DNA from 2 places in the Cytobacillus spongiae genome. Region 2 is predicted to be linked to the other one. Evidence: a T-box and tRNA genes for the amino acid it is inferred to sense, from the RefSeq annotation. Region 2 holds a T-box; the other holds one or more tRNA genes.
What was found. The T-box of region 2 lies ahead of tyrS (tyrosine--tRNA ligase). A T-box ahead of a tRNA ligase gene usually reads a tRNA of that ligase, here a tRNA-Tyr.
Positions count from the first base shown of each region.

Region 1: it has a tRNA-Tyr gene. The T-box ahead of tyrS (tyrosine--tRNA ligase) is inferred to sense a tRNA for this amino acid. The anticodon was not compared.

Region 1 covers NZ_CP089997.1:783,019-792,688, forward strand. The annotation lists rRNA gene LS684_RS04070 (16S ribosomal RNA) at 22-1,572, shown strand; rRNA gene LS684_RS04075 (23S ribosomal RNA) at 1,888-4,820, shown strand; rRNA gene rrf (5S ribosomal RNA) at 5,009-5,125, shown strand; tRNA gene LS684_RS04085 (tRNA-Asn) at 5,141-5,215, shown strand; tRNA gene LS684_RS04090 (tRNA-Ser) at 5,220-5,312, shown strand; tRNA gene LS684_RS04095 (tRNA-Glu) at 5,322-5,396, shown strand; tRNA gene LS684_RS04100 (tRNA-Val) at 5,406-5,481, shown strand; tRNA gene LS684_RS04105 (tRNA-Met) at 5,496-5,569, shown strand; tRNA gene LS684_RS04110 (tRNA-Asp) at 5,573-5,649, shown strand; tRNA gene LS684_RS04115 (tRNA-Phe) at 5,658-5,733, shown strand; tRNA gene LS684_RS04120 (tRNA-Tyr) at 5,805-5,888, shown strand; tRNA gene LS684_RS04125 (tRNA-Trp) at 5,895-5,968, shown strand; tRNA gene LS684_RS04130 (tRNA-His) at 5,991-6,066, shown strand; tRNA gene LS684_RS04135 (tRNA-Gln) at 6,148-6,222, shown strand; tRNA gene LS684_RS04140 (tRNA-Gly) at 6,226-6,300, shown strand; tRNA gene LS684_RS04145 (tRNA-Cys) at 6,310-6,383, shown strand; tRNA gene LS684_RS04150 (tRNA-Leu) at 6,422-6,510, shown strand; tRNA gene LS684_RS04155 (tRNA-Leu) at 6,530-6,611, shown strand; tRNA gene LS684_RS04160 (tRNA-Gly) at 6,681-6,754, shown strand; gene LS684_RS04165 (B3/B4 domain-containing protein) at 6,853-7,521, opposite strand; gene queG (tRNA epoxyqueuosine(34) reductase QueG) at 7,647-8,777, shown strand; gene LS684_RS04175 (amidase domain-containing protein) at 8,855-9,670, shown strand, end outside.
Region 2 covers NZ_CP089997.1:3,229,162-3,238,831, forward strand. The annotation lists gene LS684_RS16280 (sensor domain-containing diguanylate cyclase) at 1-184, opposite strand, end outside; gene LS684_RS16285 (hypothetical protein) at 310-921, opposite strand; gene rpsD (30S ribosomal protein S4) at 1,244-1,846, shown strand; gene LS684_RS16295 (hypothetical protein) at 2,150-2,287, opposite strand; gene tyrS (tyrosine--tRNA ligase) at 2,356-3,615, opposite strand; T-box leader at 3,799-4,012, opposite strand; gene LS684_RS16305 (transglycosylase domain-containing protein) at 4,181-7,147, shown strand; gene acsA (acetate--CoA ligase) at 7,204-8,922, opposite strand; gene LS684_RS16315 (N-acetyltransferase) at 9,255-9,670, shown strand, end outside.

The DNA.
Region 1 (9,670 bases), 1.7 Mb from region 2:
TATTGAGCTAATCAATACTCTTTAATGGAGAGTTTGATCCTGGCTCAGGACGAACGCTGGCGGCGTGCCTAATACATGCAAGTCGAGCGGATCTTTAAAAGCTTGCTTTTAAAGATTAGCGGCGGACGGGTGAGTAACACGTGGGCAACCTGCCTATAAGACTGGGATAACTCCGGGAAACCGGGGCTAATACCGGATAATGGCTCCTAACACATGTTAGGATTCTGAAAGATGGCTTCGGCTATCACTTATAGATGGGCCCGCGGCGCATTAGCTAGTTGGTGAGGTAACGGCTCACCAAGGCAACGATGCGTAGCCGACCTGAGAGGGTGATCGGCCACACTGGGACTGAGACACGGCCCAGACTCCTACGGGAGGCAGCAGTAGGGAATCTTCCGCAATGGACGAAAGTCTGACGGAGCAACGCCGCGTGAGTGATGAAGGTTTTCGGATCGTAAAACTCTGTTGTTAGGGAAGAACAAGTACCGTTCGAATAGGGCGGTACCTTGACGGTACCTAACCAGAAAGCCACGGCTAACTACGTGCCAGCAGCCGCGGTAATACGTAGGTGGCAAGCGTTGTCCGGAATTATTGGGCGTAAAGCGCGCGCAGGCGGTTCCTTAAGTCTGATGTGAAAGCCCACGGCTCAACCGTGGAGGGTCATTGGAAACTGGGGAACTTGAGTGCAGAAGAGGAGAGTGGAATTCCACGTGTAGCGGTGAAATGCGTAGAGATGTGGAGGAACACCAGTGGCGAAGGCGACTCTCTGGTCTGTAACTGACGCTGAGGCGCGAAAGCGTGGGGAGCGAACAGGATTAGATACCCTGGTAGTCCACGCCGTAAACGATGAGTGCTAAGTGTTAGAGGGTTTCCGCCCTTTAGTGCTGCAGCTAACGCATTAAGCACTCCGCCTGGGGAGTACGGTCGCAAGACTGAAACTCAAAGGAATTGACGGGGGCCCGCACAAGCGGTGGAGCATGTGGTTTAATTCGAAGCAACGCGAAGAACCTTACCAGGTCTTGACATCTCCTGACAACCCTAGAGATAGGGCGTTCCCCTTCGGGGGACAGGATGACAGGTGGTGCATGGTTGTCGTCAGCTCGTGTCGTGAGATGTTGGGTTAAGTCCCGCAACGAGCGCAACCCTTGATCTTAGTTGCCAGCATTCAGTTGGGCACTCTAAGGTGACTGCCGGTGACAAACCGGAGGAAGGTGGGGATGACGTCAAATCATCATGCCCCTTATGACCTGGGCTACACACGTGCTACAATGGATGGTACAAAGGGCTGCAAGACCGCGAGGTTTAGCCAATCCCATAAAACCATTCTCAGTTCGGATTGCAGGCTGCAACTCGCCTGCATGAAGCCGGAATCGCTAGTAATCGCGGATCAGCATGCCGCGGTGAATACGTTCCCGGGCCTTGTACACACCGCCCGTCACACCACGAGAGTTTGTAACACCCGAAGTCGGTGGGGTAACCTTTTGGAGCCAGCCGCCTAAGGTGGGACAGATGATTGGGGTGAAGTCGTAACAAGGTAGCCGTATCGGAAGGTGCGGCTGGATCACCTCCTTTCTAAGGATATTTACATGAAAGTTGACGCTTATGGTTCGTTTAGTTTTGAGAGAGCAATCTCTCTATAACAAACTCTCTTCTTATTATAGAAGAAAGTGAACTTGTTCCTTGAAAACTAGATAATGAAATATAGAAGAAAAAAGAATTACCGAGTAATCGCCAATCTTAAGATTTTCTCTAAACAAGAAATTAGAAGGTTTCAAGACGCGAGCAGGTCGAGGAAGCAACTGAGTGAGCACCGGAATGTACTTACGTACATGAGGAGCGGAGCGAAGGAAGCTGACGAAGAGATGCGATGTGTATTGAAAGCTTATAGGTTAAGTTAGAAAGGGCGCACGGTGAATGCCTTGGCACTAGGAGCCGATGAAGGACGGTACTAACACCGATATGCTTCGGGGAGCTGTAAGTAAGCTTTGATCCGGAGATTTCCGAATGGGGAAACCCTCTATCCGTAATGGGATGGAATCCTTATCTGAATACATAGGATATGGAAGGCAGACCCGGGGAACTGAAACATCTAAGTACCCGGAGGAAGAGAAAGCAAATGCGATTCCCTGAGTAGCGGCGAGCGAAACGGGATTAGCCCAAACCAAGAGGCTTGCCTCTTGGGGTTGTAGGACACTCTATACGGAGTTACAAAGGAACGGAGTAAACGAACAAGCCTGGAAAGGCTGGTCAGAGAAGGTAACAACCCTGTAGTTGAAACTTCGTTCCCTCTTGAGTGGATCCTGAGTACGGCGGGACACGTGAAATCCCGTCGGAAGCTGGGAGGACCATCTCCCAAGGCTAAATACTCCCTAGTGACCGATAGTGAACCAGTACCGTGAGGGAAAGGTGAAAAGCACCCCGGAAGGGGAGTGAAAAAGATCCTGAAACCGTGTGCCTACAAGTAGTTAGAGCCCGTTAATGGGTGATAGCGTGCCTTTTGTAGAATGAACCGGCGAGTTACGATTACATGCAAGGTTAAGTTGGATAGACGGAGCCGTAGCGAAAGCGAGTCTGAATAGGGCGAATGAGTATGTGGTCGTAGACCCGAAACCAGGTGATCTACCCATGTCCAGGGTGAAGTCCAGGTAACACTGGATGGAGGCCCGAACCCACGCACGTTGAAAAGTGCGGGGATGAGGTGTGGGTAGCGGAGAAATTCCAATCGAACTTGGAGATAGCTGGTTCTCTCCGAAATAGCTTTAGGGCTAGCCTCATGTAGTAAGAGTCTTGGAGGTAGAGCACTGTTTGGACTAGGGGCCCCCATCGGGTTACCGAATTCAGATAAACTCCGAATGCCAAAGACTTATCCATGGGAGTCAGACTGCGAGTGATAAGATCCGTAGTCGAAAGGGAAACAGCCCAGACCACCAGCTAAGGTCCCAAAGTATACGTTAAGTGGAAAAGGATGTGGAGTTGCTTAGACAACCAGGATGTTGGCTTAGAAGCAGCCACCATTTAAAGAGTGCGTAATAGCTCACTGGTCGAGTGACTCCGCGCCGAAAATGTACCGGGGCTAAACGTATCACCGAAGCTGTGGATTGACATCTACGATGTCAGTGGTAGGAGAGCGTTCTAAGGGCGTTGAAGCTAGACCGCAAGGACTGGTGGAGCGCTTAGAAGTGAGAATGCCGGTATGAGTAGCGAAAGATGGGTGAGAATCCCATCCACCGAATGCCTAAGGTTTCCTGAGGAAGGCTCGTCCGCTCAGGGTTAGTCGGGACCTAAGCCGAGGCTGAAAAGCGTAGGCGATGGACAACAGGTTGATATTCCTGTACCACCTCTTTTCCGTTTGAGCAATGGGGGGACGCAGGAGGATAGGGTAAGCGCGCTGTTGGATATGCGCGTCCAAGCAGTTAGGCCGGTAACGAGGCAAATCCCGTTACCATAAGGCGGAGCTGTGATGGCGAGGGAAATAAAGTACCGAAGTTCCTGATTCCACACTGCCAAGAAAAGCCTCTAGCGAGGAAAAAGGTGCCCGTACCGCAAACCGACACAGGTAGGCGAGGAGAGAATCCTAAGGTGAGCGAGAGAACTCTCGTTAAGGAACTCGGCAAAATGACCCCGTAACTTCGGGAGAAGGGGTGCTTTTTAGGGTGAATAGCCCTGAAAAGCCGCAGTGAATAGGCCCAGGCGACTGTTTAGCAAAAACACAGGTCTCTGCAAAGCCGCAAGGCGAAGTATAGGGGCTGACGCCTGCCCGGTGCTGGAAGGTTAAGAGGAGGGGTTAGCGTAAGCGAAGCTCTGAATCGAAGCCCCAGTAAACGGCGGCCGTAACTATAACGGTCCTAAGGTAGCGAAATTCCTTGTCGGGTAAGTTCCGACCCGCACGAAAGGCGTAACGATCTGGGCACTGTCTCAACGAGAGACTCGGTGAAATTATAGTACCTGTGAAGATGCAGGTTACCCGCGACAGGACGGAAAGACCCCGTGGAGCTTTACTGTAGCCTGATATTGAATTTTGGTACAGCTTGTACAGGATAGGTAGGAGCCTTGGAAGCCGGAGCGCCAGCTTCGGTGGAGGCATTGGTGGGATACTACCCTGGCTGTATTGAAATTCTAACCCACGCCCCTGATCGGGGCGGGAGACAGTGTCAGGTGGGCAGTTTGACTGGGGCGGTCGCCTCCTAAAGAGTAACGGAGGCGCCCAAAGGTTCCCTCAGAATGGTTGGAAATCATTCGTAGAGTGTAAAGGCACAAGGGAGCTTGACTGCGAGACCTACAAGTCGAGCAGGGACGAAAGTCGGGCTTAGTGATCCGGTGGTTCCGCATGGAAGGGCCATCGCTCAACGGATAAAAGCTACCCCGGGGATAACAGGCTTATCTCCCCCAAGAGTCCACATCGACGGGGAGGTTTGGCACCTCGATGTCGGCTCATCGCATCCTGGGGCTGTAGTCGGTCCCAAGGGTTGGGCTGTTCGCCCATTAAAGCGGTACGCGAGCTGGGTTCAGAACGTCGTGAGACAGTTCGGTCCCTATCCGTCGTGGGCGTAGGAAATTTGAGAGGAGCTGTCCTTAGTACGAGAGGACCGGGATGGACGCACCGCTGGTGTACCAGTTGTCTTGCCAAAGGCATCGCTGGGTAGCTATGTGCGGAAGGGATAAGTGCTGAAAGCATCTAAGCATGAAGCCCCCCTCAAGATGAGATTTCCCATAGCGCAAGCTAGTAAGATCCCTGAAAGATGATCAGGTTGATAGGTCAGAGGTGGAAGCATGGTGACATGTGGAGCTGACTGATACTAATCGATCGAGGACTTAACCAAATAAGAAAGCGAAGGCGACTGTACAACTTCGATAGAAGGTAGGAGCCGTAGCTGGACTAGTTATGAAAATGGCATTACCGATATTCTTTCTTCTTCTATACATTATCTAGTTTTGAGGGATCAAATATTAAAAACCTCTTGAAAAACATTAGTATATTTTATATAATACTATTTGTCTTTCTAAATAGTTTGGTGGCGATAGCGAGAAGGTCACACCCGTTCCCATGCCGAACACGGAAGTTAAGCTTCTCAGCGCCGATGGTAGTTAGGGGCTGTCCCCTTGTGAGAGTAGGACGTCGCCAAGCTGTTATAATTATTATTCCGCAGTAGCTCAGTGGTAGAGCATTCGGCTGTTAACCGAACGGTCGTAGGTTCGAGTCCTACCTGCGGAGCCATTTAGGAGAGCTGTCCGAGTGGCCGAAGGAGCACGATTGGAAATCGTGTAGGCGGGCAAAACCTGTCTCAAGGGTTCAAATCCCTTGCTCTCCGCCATTATATACTGGCCCGTTGGTCAAGCGGTTAAGACACCGCCCTTTCACGGCGGTAACACGGGTTCGAATCCCGTACGGGTCACCACTTTAATATGGAGGATTAGCTCAGCTGGGAGAGCACCTGCCTTACAAGCAGGGGGTCGGCGGTTCGATCCCGTCATCCTCCACCATTATATACTATTATCGCGGGGTGGAGCAGTCTGGTAGCTCGTCGGGCTCATAACCCGAAGGTCGCAGGTTCAAATCCTGTCCCCGCAATTTGGTCCGGTAGTTCAGTTGGTTAGAATGCCTGCCTGTCACGCAGGAGGTCGCGGGTTCGAGTCCCGTCCGGACCGCCATTTCATTTGGCTCAGTAGCTCAGTTGGTAGAGCAAAGGACTGAAAATCCTTGTGTCGGCGGTTCGATTCCGTCCTGAGCCACCATTTTATGTACTATTATGACACTATAGGAATACTATAAGTGTTATTTATATGTTATAATCATTCATATTACTGGAGGGGTAGCGAAGTGGCTAAACGCGGCGGACTGTAAATCCGCTCCTTCGGGTTCGGCGGTTCGAATCCGTCCCCCTCCACCATTAAATAGGGGCATAGTTTAACGGTAGAACAGAGGTCTCCAAAACCTCCGGTGTGGGTTCGATTCCTACTGCCCCTGCCAACCAAACTTAATATTCATTATGGCGGCTGTGGCGAAGTGGTTAACGCATCGGATTGTGGCTCCGACACTCGTGGGTTCGATTCCCATCAGTCGCCCCATTTTTAGTAACATCTCATATTCAATTGCATATATTAAGTATTGTCATCATAAAAATTAAAAAATAGTGATCGTTCATTCATTGGGCTATAGCCAAGCGGTAAGGCAACGGACTTTGACTCCGTCATGCGTAGGTTCGAATCCTGCTAGCCCAGCCATTTGCGGAAGTAGTTCAGTGGTAGAACACCACCTTGCCAAGGTGGGGGTCGCGGGTTCGAATCCCGTCTTCCGCTCCATATTTTTTCGGCGGCATAGCCAAGTGGTAAGGCAGAGGTCTGCAAAACCTTTACCACCGGTTCGAATCCGGTTGCCGCCTCCATCTTTTTTTTACACACTTGGACAAGCCTTACGATAAATGCCGGGGTGGCGGAACTGGCAGACGCACAGGACTTAAAATCCTGCGGTAGGTGACTACCGTACCGGTTCGATTCCGGTCCTCGGCACCACTTAATAGTAACTTGATATGCCGGTGTGGCGGAATTGGCAGACGCGCACGACTCAAAATCGTGTTCCTTCTGGAGTGTCGGTTCGACCCCGACCACCGGTATCTCTCATAACAGGTTTTCCTGTTTTATTTTTTGCATAAGCTTCGACAAATTCTGAGTAATTTTGCAACGCGGGTGTAGTTTAATGGTAAAACCTCAGCCTTCCAAGCTGATGTCGTGGGTTCGATTCCCATCACCCGCTCCATACATATTAGGTCACAACGCAGTATCTCGTTTGAAACATAACGTGGTATTGCGTTTTTTCTTTGTTCTGACCTAATGAATACAAAAAAAGGATGCTCCTTAGCATCCTTTTACTTGAAATTGACTTTCTCCTCCATGAATTTGGGTAAACATATTCATTAGGGACTCTATTAGCTTAGTACTTTCTTCGGAGGTCAAGGAAGGTCTTAAATATACAATTTGAAGTGCGTTGGTCGTTTCTACTGTGACGGCTGACCTTTGTGAATCTACAAAAGGTGTTCCAAACGGGCCGGATTCATCAGCTGTAATCAAGAGATGTTCCAATGAATTTTCTCTTCCATTTAATCCTTCGTACACTTCTCCTGTAGCTCCTATACGCATCTCGATTGTACCACTGAGTTTGTCTAGGTCATATATGCCAATGGGAACCCTGTATTGAAGAGAAAAGAAATTGTTCAGGTCTGTAGCGCTGTGAACGGATGGAACAAAGTTATTTTTTTTCACTCTTCGGTATAGCGCTTCTGCAGAATGGCGATATCGATTAGGGTCTTTGCCGATTTTTTTAAAGATTCCACGCCATTCATCAATTCCAGGAAAATCTGTTACATTCTTTGATTCAAGATCAAAGAATATAGATTCTTGAAACATTTGTAAACGCCCTTTGAGCATTTGAGGAGAGTCTGATACTTGAATACCACTGTAAGTAATCATCCCGATTTTAAAATCTGGGATAAGTGAACAAATAGTAGGATGAATCGTCAAATCCATTTCTTTCACCTCCAAATATGATTGGAAATAGTTTATCATAAACTTGTTAGAAGGACGAACATGTTGGAATAGATGAATGATTGGAGATAGATTATTATTAGCAGATAAGAAAGGAGGGATTAGGGGTGAATTGGCAGAAATTTAAGCTGGATGTAATTGAATATAGTAAGACAATTGGAATAGACAAAATAGGGTTTACGACTTCTACGACATTTGATGAAATGAAAATAAGATTACTTCATCAGCAGAGGTTGCAGTATCATTCTGGTTTTGAAGAACCGGATATCGACAAGCGGGTTGACCCTTCGCTTTTAATGGATGAGCCTAGGTCGATTATATCTATTGCATTAGCCTATCCCTCAAAAATGAAAGTCCGCGTCGTGAGTAAAAAGGGAGAACGAAGAGGGATTTTTTGTAGAGCCTCTTGGGGAACTGATTATCATGTCATATTAAGGGACCGATTGAAAAAGCTTGAGAAATATATTCTTTCACGTATCCCTAATGCCACATTGAAATCCATGGTAGATACTGGAGAGCTTGTTGATCGGGCGGTTGCCCAGCGAGCTGGAATTGGCTGGAGCGGAAAGAATTGTTCCATTATTACACCTGAATTTGGTTCTTACGTTTACTTAGGAGAAATGATTACGAATATACCATTTGAACCAGATACTCCAATGGAAGATCTCTGTGGTACTTGTAATAAGTGTGTGGACATTTGTCCAACCGGTGCGCTCGTGCAAGGTGGACAGTTAAATGCGCAAAAGTGCATCGCTTTTTTGACACAAACGAAAGGGTTTCTTCCAGATGAATTTCGCGGAAAGCTAGGGAATCGTATTTATGGATGTGATACATGTCAAACGGTCTGCCCTAAAAATAAGGGAATGGATTATCACCTTCATGTAGAAATGGAGCCTGACCCTGAGATTGCAAAGCCTTTGCTAAAGCCTTTATTAAGGATGAGCAACCGTGAGTTTAAAGAAAAATTCGGTCATATATCCGGTTCATGGAGAGGGAAAAAACCGATTCAGCGCAATGCTATAATTGCTCTTGCTCATTATAAAGATGATACTGCCATTGATGAATTGAAATTCGTTTTAATAGATGATCCAAGACCAGTTATTCGCGGAACAGCAGCATGGGCTTTAGGTAAGATTGGTGGCAATTCAGCTAAAGATGCATTATTAAAAGCTCAAAGGTCGGAAAAGGATGAATCGGTACAATTAGAAATTGAAAAGGGCTTAGGTTTTTTTAAGTGAAAGAGGAGAAAATTCTCCTCTTTTTTGTTTTGAATTACCGCTTTTCTCATATGTATGATATGAAGGGAGTGGCATAAATGAGAAATCAACTACATCAGCATTTAGAGAAAAGAATACATCAATGTGTATCCAATGAGCGTTCATCCCATATTACTTGTCCAAAAATAAAGCGAAAAATAGAAGGACTTCAAAAATCATCGAGAGAAATTGTAAAAGTGAAAGGACTAGGAAAGATTATCGATACGATCGAGGATAAGGAAATGGGGAAGGTCCGCTACCAAGTTCACTCACAGTATTTGATAAAGCACAAGTCAGGTTTATATGTGGAAGAAGAGATCGAGATGAGAGAGGCTGAATTTTATAAGGGGATTCTTGTCGAAGATATCGAGATCAACCCATATAGTGACAGACAGGCAGAGAGTAAAGCAATTCAAGTAGGTGATGATTCCTTCATTGAAGAGCGCCAATTATTCAAATACGATCGTTTAAAGGCTGTACAATACGCGGAAAGATGGTGGAATGATTACAATCCAGCTTATGAAAAATTTGATGTGGATTGTACGAATTATATTTCACAATGCTTACATGCCGGAGGTGCTCCTATGAGTATTTCATCAAATCGGGCAAAAGGATGGTGGATGAAGCAGCACAATTGGAGTTTTAGTTGGACGGTGGCAAATTCGATGAGATGGTATTTACCAGGAGCTAAGAGTGGATTAAGGGCAAGAGAGGTCGATCATCCTGAAGAGCTGCAGCTTGGTGATGTAATATGCTATGACTTTCAAGGAGATGGACGATTCGATCATACGACAATAGTTACGAAAAAGGACCAAGATGGAATGCCTTTAGTCAATAGCCATACGTATAATAGCCGAATGAGGTATTGGGCGTAC
Region 2 (9,670 bases):
ATAGCTGTTGCTTCCATTCATTACAACAATAAAGAGTGACCTCCTGAGCATACATTAACACTTGAATCGTCTTAAGCATCTCATTTAATAGTGTCTCATATTGTAATGAGGATTTATCTGTATCAATGATGTCAAAAAATCGGCTTTTTAACGTTAAGATCATTTGACGTTCAAGTAGTTCCATCCTATCATCACCTATTAGTCATATCGAAACATGTTTACAATTGCTTTGTTAATCCATGCTAATTTAATTACATTTTTATACCTTACCCATTATAAACTAATTCTATCTTATTTTGACATTTTTTTTCAGTTATTTTGTGAATATTCGGTATCAACTGTTGCGATTTTAACTTCGTTTTCAAAAACCAATAACCAAATCGAACCATCTGTTGCTAATGAATGAATATTCAAAGGTTGTTTATCTGACGGGATATCTATTCGTTGTCCATTATGTTCCGCAATGATGCTTCCATCCTGGAACTTTTCGCTTATTTGGCTTTTTGATGCCTTTCGATATTGACTGCTTCGATCTACAACCTCTAGCCGTTCATTAAAGTAATACCAATTAGTATTAGTTTTTGCCCAAAAACCTTCACCGCTAGTATCAGTTGCTAGTTCTTCTGGTTGGAAGTTAAGAACAGCTGACTCCTTTACATGAAATCGATATTGATTCCGCAGTTCAATATCATAGATAGCCACAACATGCTTTTGCTCTTCGTTTTGATATAGCACAACCTGTGGATAATCATTTATATTCGTACTTTGATGCAATACCAAAGCTAAATGGTTATCATCTTCCCTAGTCGTCGATTCCTGTGGACTTTGTTGACTACGATAGAGGAAAGCTGCAGCAGTGCAGCTAACAATTATGACTAGTATCAATAAGCGCAAACGCTTTTCCTTGACAGTCTCTTTCACTCAAATCACTCATTAGTTTCATTTTCTTCCTATTATATCATAGGAGGCCACTATGATATTAGAACGTTTACTCACCTATAATTATTTTTTCCTGATAATACTCTTGACTTTATCCCTATAAAAATAATATAATACTCTTTGTGTAAAATATTGCAGCCTAGTGAACGCCTTTAGGATCTCATTTTGTTCCTCAGTTAATGATGGGGTACTGTGTAACCCTCTGCTGCTAGGGCGAAGGTACATGAAAACAAAATGGTCTTAAATGATGTGGGCACAACTGTTTTTATTTTACCAAAATAAAAACATAAAGGAGGAGTCTTTCATGGCTCGTTATACTGGTCCAAGCTGGAAATTATCACGTCGTCTTGGAATCTCTCTAAGCGGTACTGGTAAAGAATTAGAAAAGCGTCCTTACGCTCCTGGACAACATGGTCCAAACCAACGCAAAAAACTTTCTGAATACGGTTTACAATTACAAGAGAAGCAAAAGCTTCGTCATATGTATGGAGTGACTGAGCGTCAATTCCGTAACTTATTTGACAGAGCTGGTAAAATGACTGGTAAACACGGTGAGAACTTCATGGTTCTTCTTGAGTCTCGTTTAGATAACGTAGTTTACCGTTTAGGATTAGCTCGTACTCGCCGTCAAGCTCGTCAGCTTGTAAACCACGGTCATATCATGGTTGATGGTGCGCGCGTTGATATCCCATCATACCGTTTAGCTGCTGGTCAAACAATTTCTTTACGTGAAAAATCACGTAACCTAGAAATCGTTAAAGAAGCTATCGAAGTAAACAACTTCGTACCTGACTTCTTAACGTTCGATGCTGATAAGCTAGAAGGTACTTTCACTCGTTTACCTGAGCGTTCAGAACTTCCAGCTGAAATTAACGAAGCTCTTATCGTTGAGTTCTACTCTCGTTAATCTTTGTAATTTGCAGGATAGAAAAACCCTTGAAATTTTTATATTTCAAGGGTTTTTTATTTATTTTATAAGTAGAATAGTTAGGGCAAGCCCCATCAAAATACTTAGATGAAATTCGTCAGATATATCATTCATGACAAGCCCCAATTGAACCATACCTTAAATAGCAACTAATCACTTTTAGACTTTTTAGGTCTAGGTAAAATGAAACCAAACAGCATGCATTTGAAGCAATAAAAAAACATTAACCCTCTAAATTATCTCCTTATGAGCGAAAAATAGTGAAGTCTGAGCGATTATTTATCAAACAGGATCGATATCCTGTCGAATTCGAGCGAAAATCGGAAAATGTGAGCGATATCCTTTAAAGTCAGAGCGAACGCTCGAAAAAGGAGCGTTCGCTCCTTTTTTAGCAAACATATCCTTCTGTCTATCTCCCATTAAAACCCTCCCATACCAATAGTAGGACCTAACAAAAAAAGCCGTCTCCTAAGAGACAGCTTATCCATTTAGTACTTTATTAAGAAGTATTTCTTCTTCCCTCTGCGAATGATTGTGAATTGACCTTCGATTCGGTCTTTATTTCCGATCATGTAGTCTAAGTCTGTAACTCTATCACCATTAATGGATACGGCTCCATTTGTTACATCTTCACGAGCTTGGCGCTTGGATGAAGAAATTTTAGACTCCACTAAGAGATCAACGATGCTGATATCTTCACCTGAGCTATGCTCATATGAAGGCACGTCTTTAAAGCCTTGCTGAATTTCAGTTGCGGTAAGGTTCTTCACATCCCCGCTGAACAGCGCTTGAGAAATTTTGATCGCTTGTTCTAATGCTGCTTCACCGTGAATTAAGCGAGTCATTTCTTCAGCTAGTGCTTTTTGCGCTTTACGTAAATGAGCTTCTTCTTTCATTGACTCTTCAAGGGCTTCGATTTGCTCACGAGTCAAGAATGTAAAGAACTTTAAGTATTTGATTACATCGGCGTCTGCTGTGTTAATCCAAAATTGGTAGAACTCATATGGTGAGGTTTTCTCAGGATCTAACCAAATGGCTCCACCTTCCGTTTTTCCAAACTTTGTTCCATCTGCTTTTGTCACTAGCGGAATGGTTAACCCGAAGGCTTTCGATTCATCAGTTGTCATTTTTCGAATCAGCTCTAAACCTGTTGTAATATTCCCCCATTGATCACTTCCACCAATTTGCATCTTACAGTTATGATCTTCGTATAATCGGAAGAAATCCATCCCTTGGAGAATTGTGTACGTAAATTCAGTAAAAGAAATCCCTGTTTCTAAACGTGAGGCGACTGTATCCTTTGCAAGCATGTAGTTAACGCCCACATGTTTCCCGTAATCACGAAGGAAGGTAACAATATCCATTGAGCCAGCCCAGTCATAGTTATTCACCATGATAGCTCCATTCTCTCCTTCAAAATCAAAGATGTGTGTTAGCTGCTTTTGAAGACCTGCTACATTATGCTGTACCATTTCAAGGGTTTGGAGCTTTCTCTCTTCACTTTTACCACTTGGGTCTCCAATGAGTCCAGTTGCCCCCCCTACTAATACGATAGGACGGTGTCCATGCTCTTGAAAGCGTCTTAATGTAAGGAACGGTAATAAATGTCCGATATGCATACTATCTGCCGTAGGATCCATTCCGCAGTATAGAGAGATTTTCTCCTTATGTAGTGTATCTTTCAATCCCTCTTCATCCGTTTGTTGGTAGATGATCCCTCTCCATTGAAGATCTTGTAATAATTCCATTGTAATTCCTCCTATATGATTGCTTCTTTCATCTGATAAATGGGGGTGTTAAACTCCATTGAAGTGGTTTGAGGATGAGATGCTTCCAAGGATGTCAACACACCTTCAACACCAAAAAATGATAGAGAATGAACAAAAAACCATTTGATAAATGAAACCAAATAAAAAACGTCCCTACATAAATGTAGGGACGCAGATATTTTGCGCGGTACCACCCAAATTGAGGAATAAATTCCTCCACTCAAACAATATAACGGTTTTCCCGTTCGCTGCTACTATTTGTTCACAGCGAAAGCTTCAGGAGGTACTTCATTTATCTACTTGTACCGACTCGCAGCAACCGTCGGCTTTCTGCTACAGAGGTAGAAAAACTACTCATTCCTATCATCGCTTTTCGAATATTATCAAATTTTCACGAAGCTCTTCAAGTTCTTTAAACATTTTTATCATATAATCAGCTAACTTGTCAAACCAATTGAGGAAATTTCAGAAAAATGCTGGTGCTTGTCATATTCCTCTGTCTGTTTATGCTATAATGTATGTGATTTTAGGGGGATTGATGCGAATGAATGAACAGAAATCTAATTTAAAAGATAAATTAAAATCAGTACAAGCCCTACTTACAAATAAAAGAACGGTAAAAGGGGCGAGTATTACCTACCAAGTCTTTTGGAACTTAACCTTATTGTTCCTGATTGTCGTTGTACTTGGCGGGGCTTTTGCTGGCGGAGTCGGTGCGGGCTACTTTGCCTCCCTAGTAAAAGAGGAGCCTATTCGTTCCTATGAAAGTATGAAAAAAGATATATACAACTATGAAGAAACCTCTGAGCTATATTTTGCAAACGATGTATATTTAGGAAAGCTTCGCTCTGATCTCGAACGAGAAGAGATAAAGCTTGAGGATGTATCTGAGAATTTAATTGATGCAGTTGTTGCTACGGAAGATGAATATTTTTATGAACACGATGGAGTAGTACCAAAAGCCATCTTACGTGCTATCTTCCAAGAGGTAACTAACTCCTCTGTTCAATCAGGCGGAAGTACCCTTACCCAGCAGCTAATTAAAAACCAAATTCTTACCAATGAGATTTCCTTTGAACGTAAAGCGAAAGAAATTCTGCTAGCCCTTCGTTTAGAAAAATTCTTTGATAAAAAAGAGATTTTAGAAGCCTACTTAAACGTATCTACGTTTGGTAGAAATTCATCTGGGAGAAATATTGCTGGAGTTCAATCAGCAGCCAAAGGAATTTTTGGTGTGAACGCCAAAGAGTTAACATTGCCACAAGCAGCCTTTATTGCTGGACTGCCACAAAGTCCATTTGGATATACTCCTTTTACACGTGAAGGAACGGTAAAGGAGAACCTTGAACCTGGCCTAACAAGAATGCAGACTGTATTAAAGCGGATGCATGATAATGGGTCGATTACAGAAGAAGAATATAATAAGGCGATTGCCTACGATATCACTAAGGATTTTACACCTTCTAAGGCTAGCCCAATTGAAAAATATCCTTGGCTAACAATTGAAATTGAAAAACGGGCTGTCAGCATTTTAGCCGTCAAGTTAGCAGAGCAAGATGGATATGAAGAAGCCGACCTTGACAATGATGCTGAATTAAATGAAGAGTACACGACATTAGCCGATCGTAATCTTCGCCAGAATGGATACAAGATTCACTCTACGATAAATAAAGACATGTACGATAAAATGCAAGTTGTGAAGGATGGCTTCCAATACTACGGAAGTGACCGACCTGAAACGGTTAAAGATCCTGAAACAGGAGAAGAGACTACTGTAAATGAGCCAGTTGAGCTCGGCGCCGTATTAATTGAGAACAAGACAGGTCGTATATTAAGCTTTGTTGGTGGACGTGACCACGAACGCGAGCAAACAAATCACGCAACAAATGCGCTACGTCCAAATGGTTCAACAATGAAGCCATTACTTGTTTATGCTCCAGCTATTGAACTAGGCTCTCTATCACCAGGTTCCATTCTGCCCGATGTGGCGCTTAGCCTTAACCCAGCAAGCAGCGCTCCATGGCCACACAACTACGATGGTGGCTATAGCGGATTAGTTTCTGCTCGCTATGCCTTAGCGAAGTCCTATAACGTTCCAGCCGTAAAAGCATATGTGGATATTCTGAATCAGCGTCCAGCAGAATACTTAGCGAAAATGGGCTTCTCCTCTCTTACAGAAGGGGACTATACAAATCGCTCAACTGCACTGGGCGGCTTAACAAATGGTGTAACTGTCGAAGAGAATGTGAATGCCTTTGGAACTTTTGCGAATAACGGACAATTTATTGATGCTTATATGATTGAAAAAATTGAGGATAGTGACGGGAACATTGTCTATCAACATGAAGTAGAGCCTGTTGATGTATTTAGTCCTCAAACCGCTTATTTAACCCTTGATATGATGCGAGATGTTATTAGAAGCGGAACTGCAACAGCTGTTAATTCAAGATTGAAATTCAACTCAGATTGGGCAGGTAAAACAGGGACAGGACAAGATTATAAAGATGCCTGGTTTGTTGCGACCAATCCGAACGTATCCTTCGGGGTATGGATTGGATACGATACACCAAAACCACTCGAAAGAAGATATAAAGGTCTATCATATGGTGTCAGAAACATTTATCTATGGGCTGATTTATTAAATGCTGCCTATGATGTAGCACCAGAGCTTATCGACCCAGCAGACACATTTAAAATGCCTGGTGGGATTGTCAGGCGTTCTTTCTGCGCGGTGTCTGGACTACTTCCATCTGAAGCATGTTCAAAAGCTGGGTTAGTGGATACAGACTTGTTTAACGCAAAATATGTTCCTTCTAAAGTAGATGACAGCTTAGTGGATGGGAAATTTGTAACCATTGGGGATAAACGCTACTTAGCTTTAGACTCAACACCTGAGGAATTCTCAGAAGCAGGTCTTATCTTAAACCCAGAGTATATTGAGAAATTATTTGGGATAACAGCAAACCCAGATCAGCTAATTCCGAAAAAGGATCGTTGGTCAAAGATCTTAATACCAGACGATAAGCTAGAAGAGAACGGAAAAGTCCCTGGAGCTTTATCGTTAAAAGTAAGTAGTAAAACATTAACATGGGCAAAGAATGCTGAAAATGATATTGTTGGATACCGAGTCTATAAGAAATCTGGGGATAGTGCGCAAAAAGTGAAAAGTATTAAAGTAGGCGAAGCCCTTTCATTTGTAGCTACTGACGGCTCTTATTATGTAACAGCAGTTGATATTGCTGGTAAGGAATCCGCTCCATCTAATATCGTTCAAATAGGAAAAAAAGAAGAACCTACGGATAAACCAAAAGATGATCAAGACAAGCCAACAGACCCTCCAACAGATGGAGGAGATGAACCAGGAACAGATCCAGATCCTGGGACAGACCCTGGGACAGACCCTGGCACCGATCCAGGAACGAACCCAGGTACAGACCCTAATAAACCTGGAACTGGCGGAACTGGTGGGTCAAACGGGCAAAAGCCCCCATCAAATGGATCAAATAGTTAGCCAAGATAGTGAAGAAAACACCGCCAATAAATGGCGGTGTTTTCTGTTTCACATACTTAGTCTTCCATCGTAGATAAATCACCAGTTGGTAGATCTAATTCCCAGGCCTTTAATACTCTTCGCATGATTTTTCCACTACGTGTCTTTGGAAGCTTATCACGGAACTCAATTTCACGTGGTGCAGCATGTGCAGCTAAACCTTTTTTCACAAATTGGCGTATTTCTTCTTTTAGTTCATCAGTTGCTTCATAGCCAGCTCTTAACGCTACGAAAGCTTTAATAATTTCCCCACGAACCGGGTCAGGCTTACCAATTACACCAGCCTCTGCAACAGCAGGATGCTCAACTAGTTTGCTTTCAACCTCAAATGGTCCCACACGTTCTCCAGAAGTCATGATTACATCATCGATGCGCCCTTGGAACCAGAAGTAGCCATCTTCATCCATGTATGCTGAGTCCCCAGAAACATACCAATCTCCAGGCATAAAATATGACTCATATTTCTGTTCATTTTTCCAGATCGTATGCATCATGGAAGGCCAGCCCTTTTGAATAGCGAGATTGCCCATTCGATACGGAGGCAGCTCATTACCTTGGTCATCTACAATAGCTGCTTTCACTCCAGGTATCGGTTTCCCCATTGACCCTGGTTTAATTTCCATACAAGGATAATTACAGATTAATTGCCCACCTGTTTCTGTCATCCACCAAGTATCATGAATTCGAAGATGAAATACCTTCATTCCCCATCTAACCACTTCTGGATTAAGTGGCTCCCCAACACTTAATATGTGGCGAAGACTGCTAAGATCAAAGCTTCTTACCACTTCATCTCCTGCCCCCATTAGCATTCTGAAAGCTGTAGGCGCACTATACCAAACAGTAACCCCATATTCCTCAATCATTTTATACCATGTTTCAGGGTTAAAGCGTCCGCCCACAATTAGATTGGATGTACCTGTTAACCAAGGACCGAATATTCCATAGGAAGTGCCTGTAACCCAACCAGGGTCAGCAGTACACCAATATACATCCTCTTCCTTAATGTCTAACACCCATTTCGCTGTTTGATAATGCTGAATCATTGCATTATGAACGTGCAGAACTCCTTTCGGTTTCCCAGTCGAACCAGATGTGTAATGCAGAATCATCCCGTCTGTTCGCTCAACCCACTCAATATCTAGCTTTCTACTAGACTCTTCAAAGCGTTTCTTAAAATCAATGAAGGGCCCCTTCTCCTCAATATCTTCTCCTACTAGGAAGATATGTTCTAACGCAGGAAGTTCAGCAATAGGTACCCGTTTTAGTAATTCTGGCGTAGTTACAAGAACTTTTGCTTCGCTATCCTCTAGGCGATCACGGACTGCTCCCTCCATAAATGCTTCGAAAAGCGGGCCAACGATAGCACCTAGCTTAATAGCACCTAATACCGCAAAATAGAGCTCTGGAGAACGTGGCATAAAAATAAAAACACGATCACCTTTCTCTACATCTCCATAGTTTTTCAATACATTTCCTGCCTTATTTGATAACTCTTTCATTTCCTTAAACGTATATTTCTCGTTTCTCTGTCCATCGCGGTAATAAAGGGCCACTTTATTCTTTCGATAGGATTCAGCATGACGATCAATCGCTTCAAATGCCATATTGACTCTTCCAGTTGATGCCCAAGAAAATTCCTTTTCTGTTTCTTCCCAGTTAAATTGCTTGTACATTTCTTGATAGTTATTTAAATTAAATTCACCTTGAGTAGCTGGTAGCGCTTCCACTTTCATTAAACATACTCCCCCTTTATGTTTTTACATATAATTATAGAATAAATATAATAGTTTCTCAATTTTTAAAATATTCTATCCTTAGAGTGCCATATCCTTTTTATTTCTAGTATTAATTCGTTTCTTTTAACACATGAGGGTGTGGACTTACACCATTGAAAGCTTCTTCTAAATTTAAGCATATGATGTATACCCTTTTTCTATGAATACGATATTCTTTTGTCACAATTTATCTGTAAATAAACAGAAAATTTCGTGAAAGCGCTTAATCTTACTAGATTTCATGTATAATAGATTGTAACTTCTAACATGTATATATAGGTGGTGAACTAATGGAACATAAAAAAACATATAACGCGAAAGAATTGAAAACTCCCCACGGAAACTTAATCATTGAAGGACCAGTTACACCCGATAAGCTTGCAGAGTATGAATTTCATGAGGGGTTAGTTGCCTTTCGTCCTCCAGCTCAGCAGCAAAAAGCACTAATCGAAATTGCGGGACTCCCTGAGGGTAGAATCATCATTGCTAGACACCGACATATGATTGTTGGTTACGTCACTTACCTATACCCAGATCCTCTAGAAAGATGGTCTGAAGGGAATATGGAAAACTTAATTGAACTAGGTGCAATTGAAGTCATTCCCCAATTTAGGGGTGCACGAGTTGGAAAAAATCTTCTGATCGTTTCAATGATGGACGATGCAATGGAGGATTATATCACCATTACAACTGAGTATTATTGGCA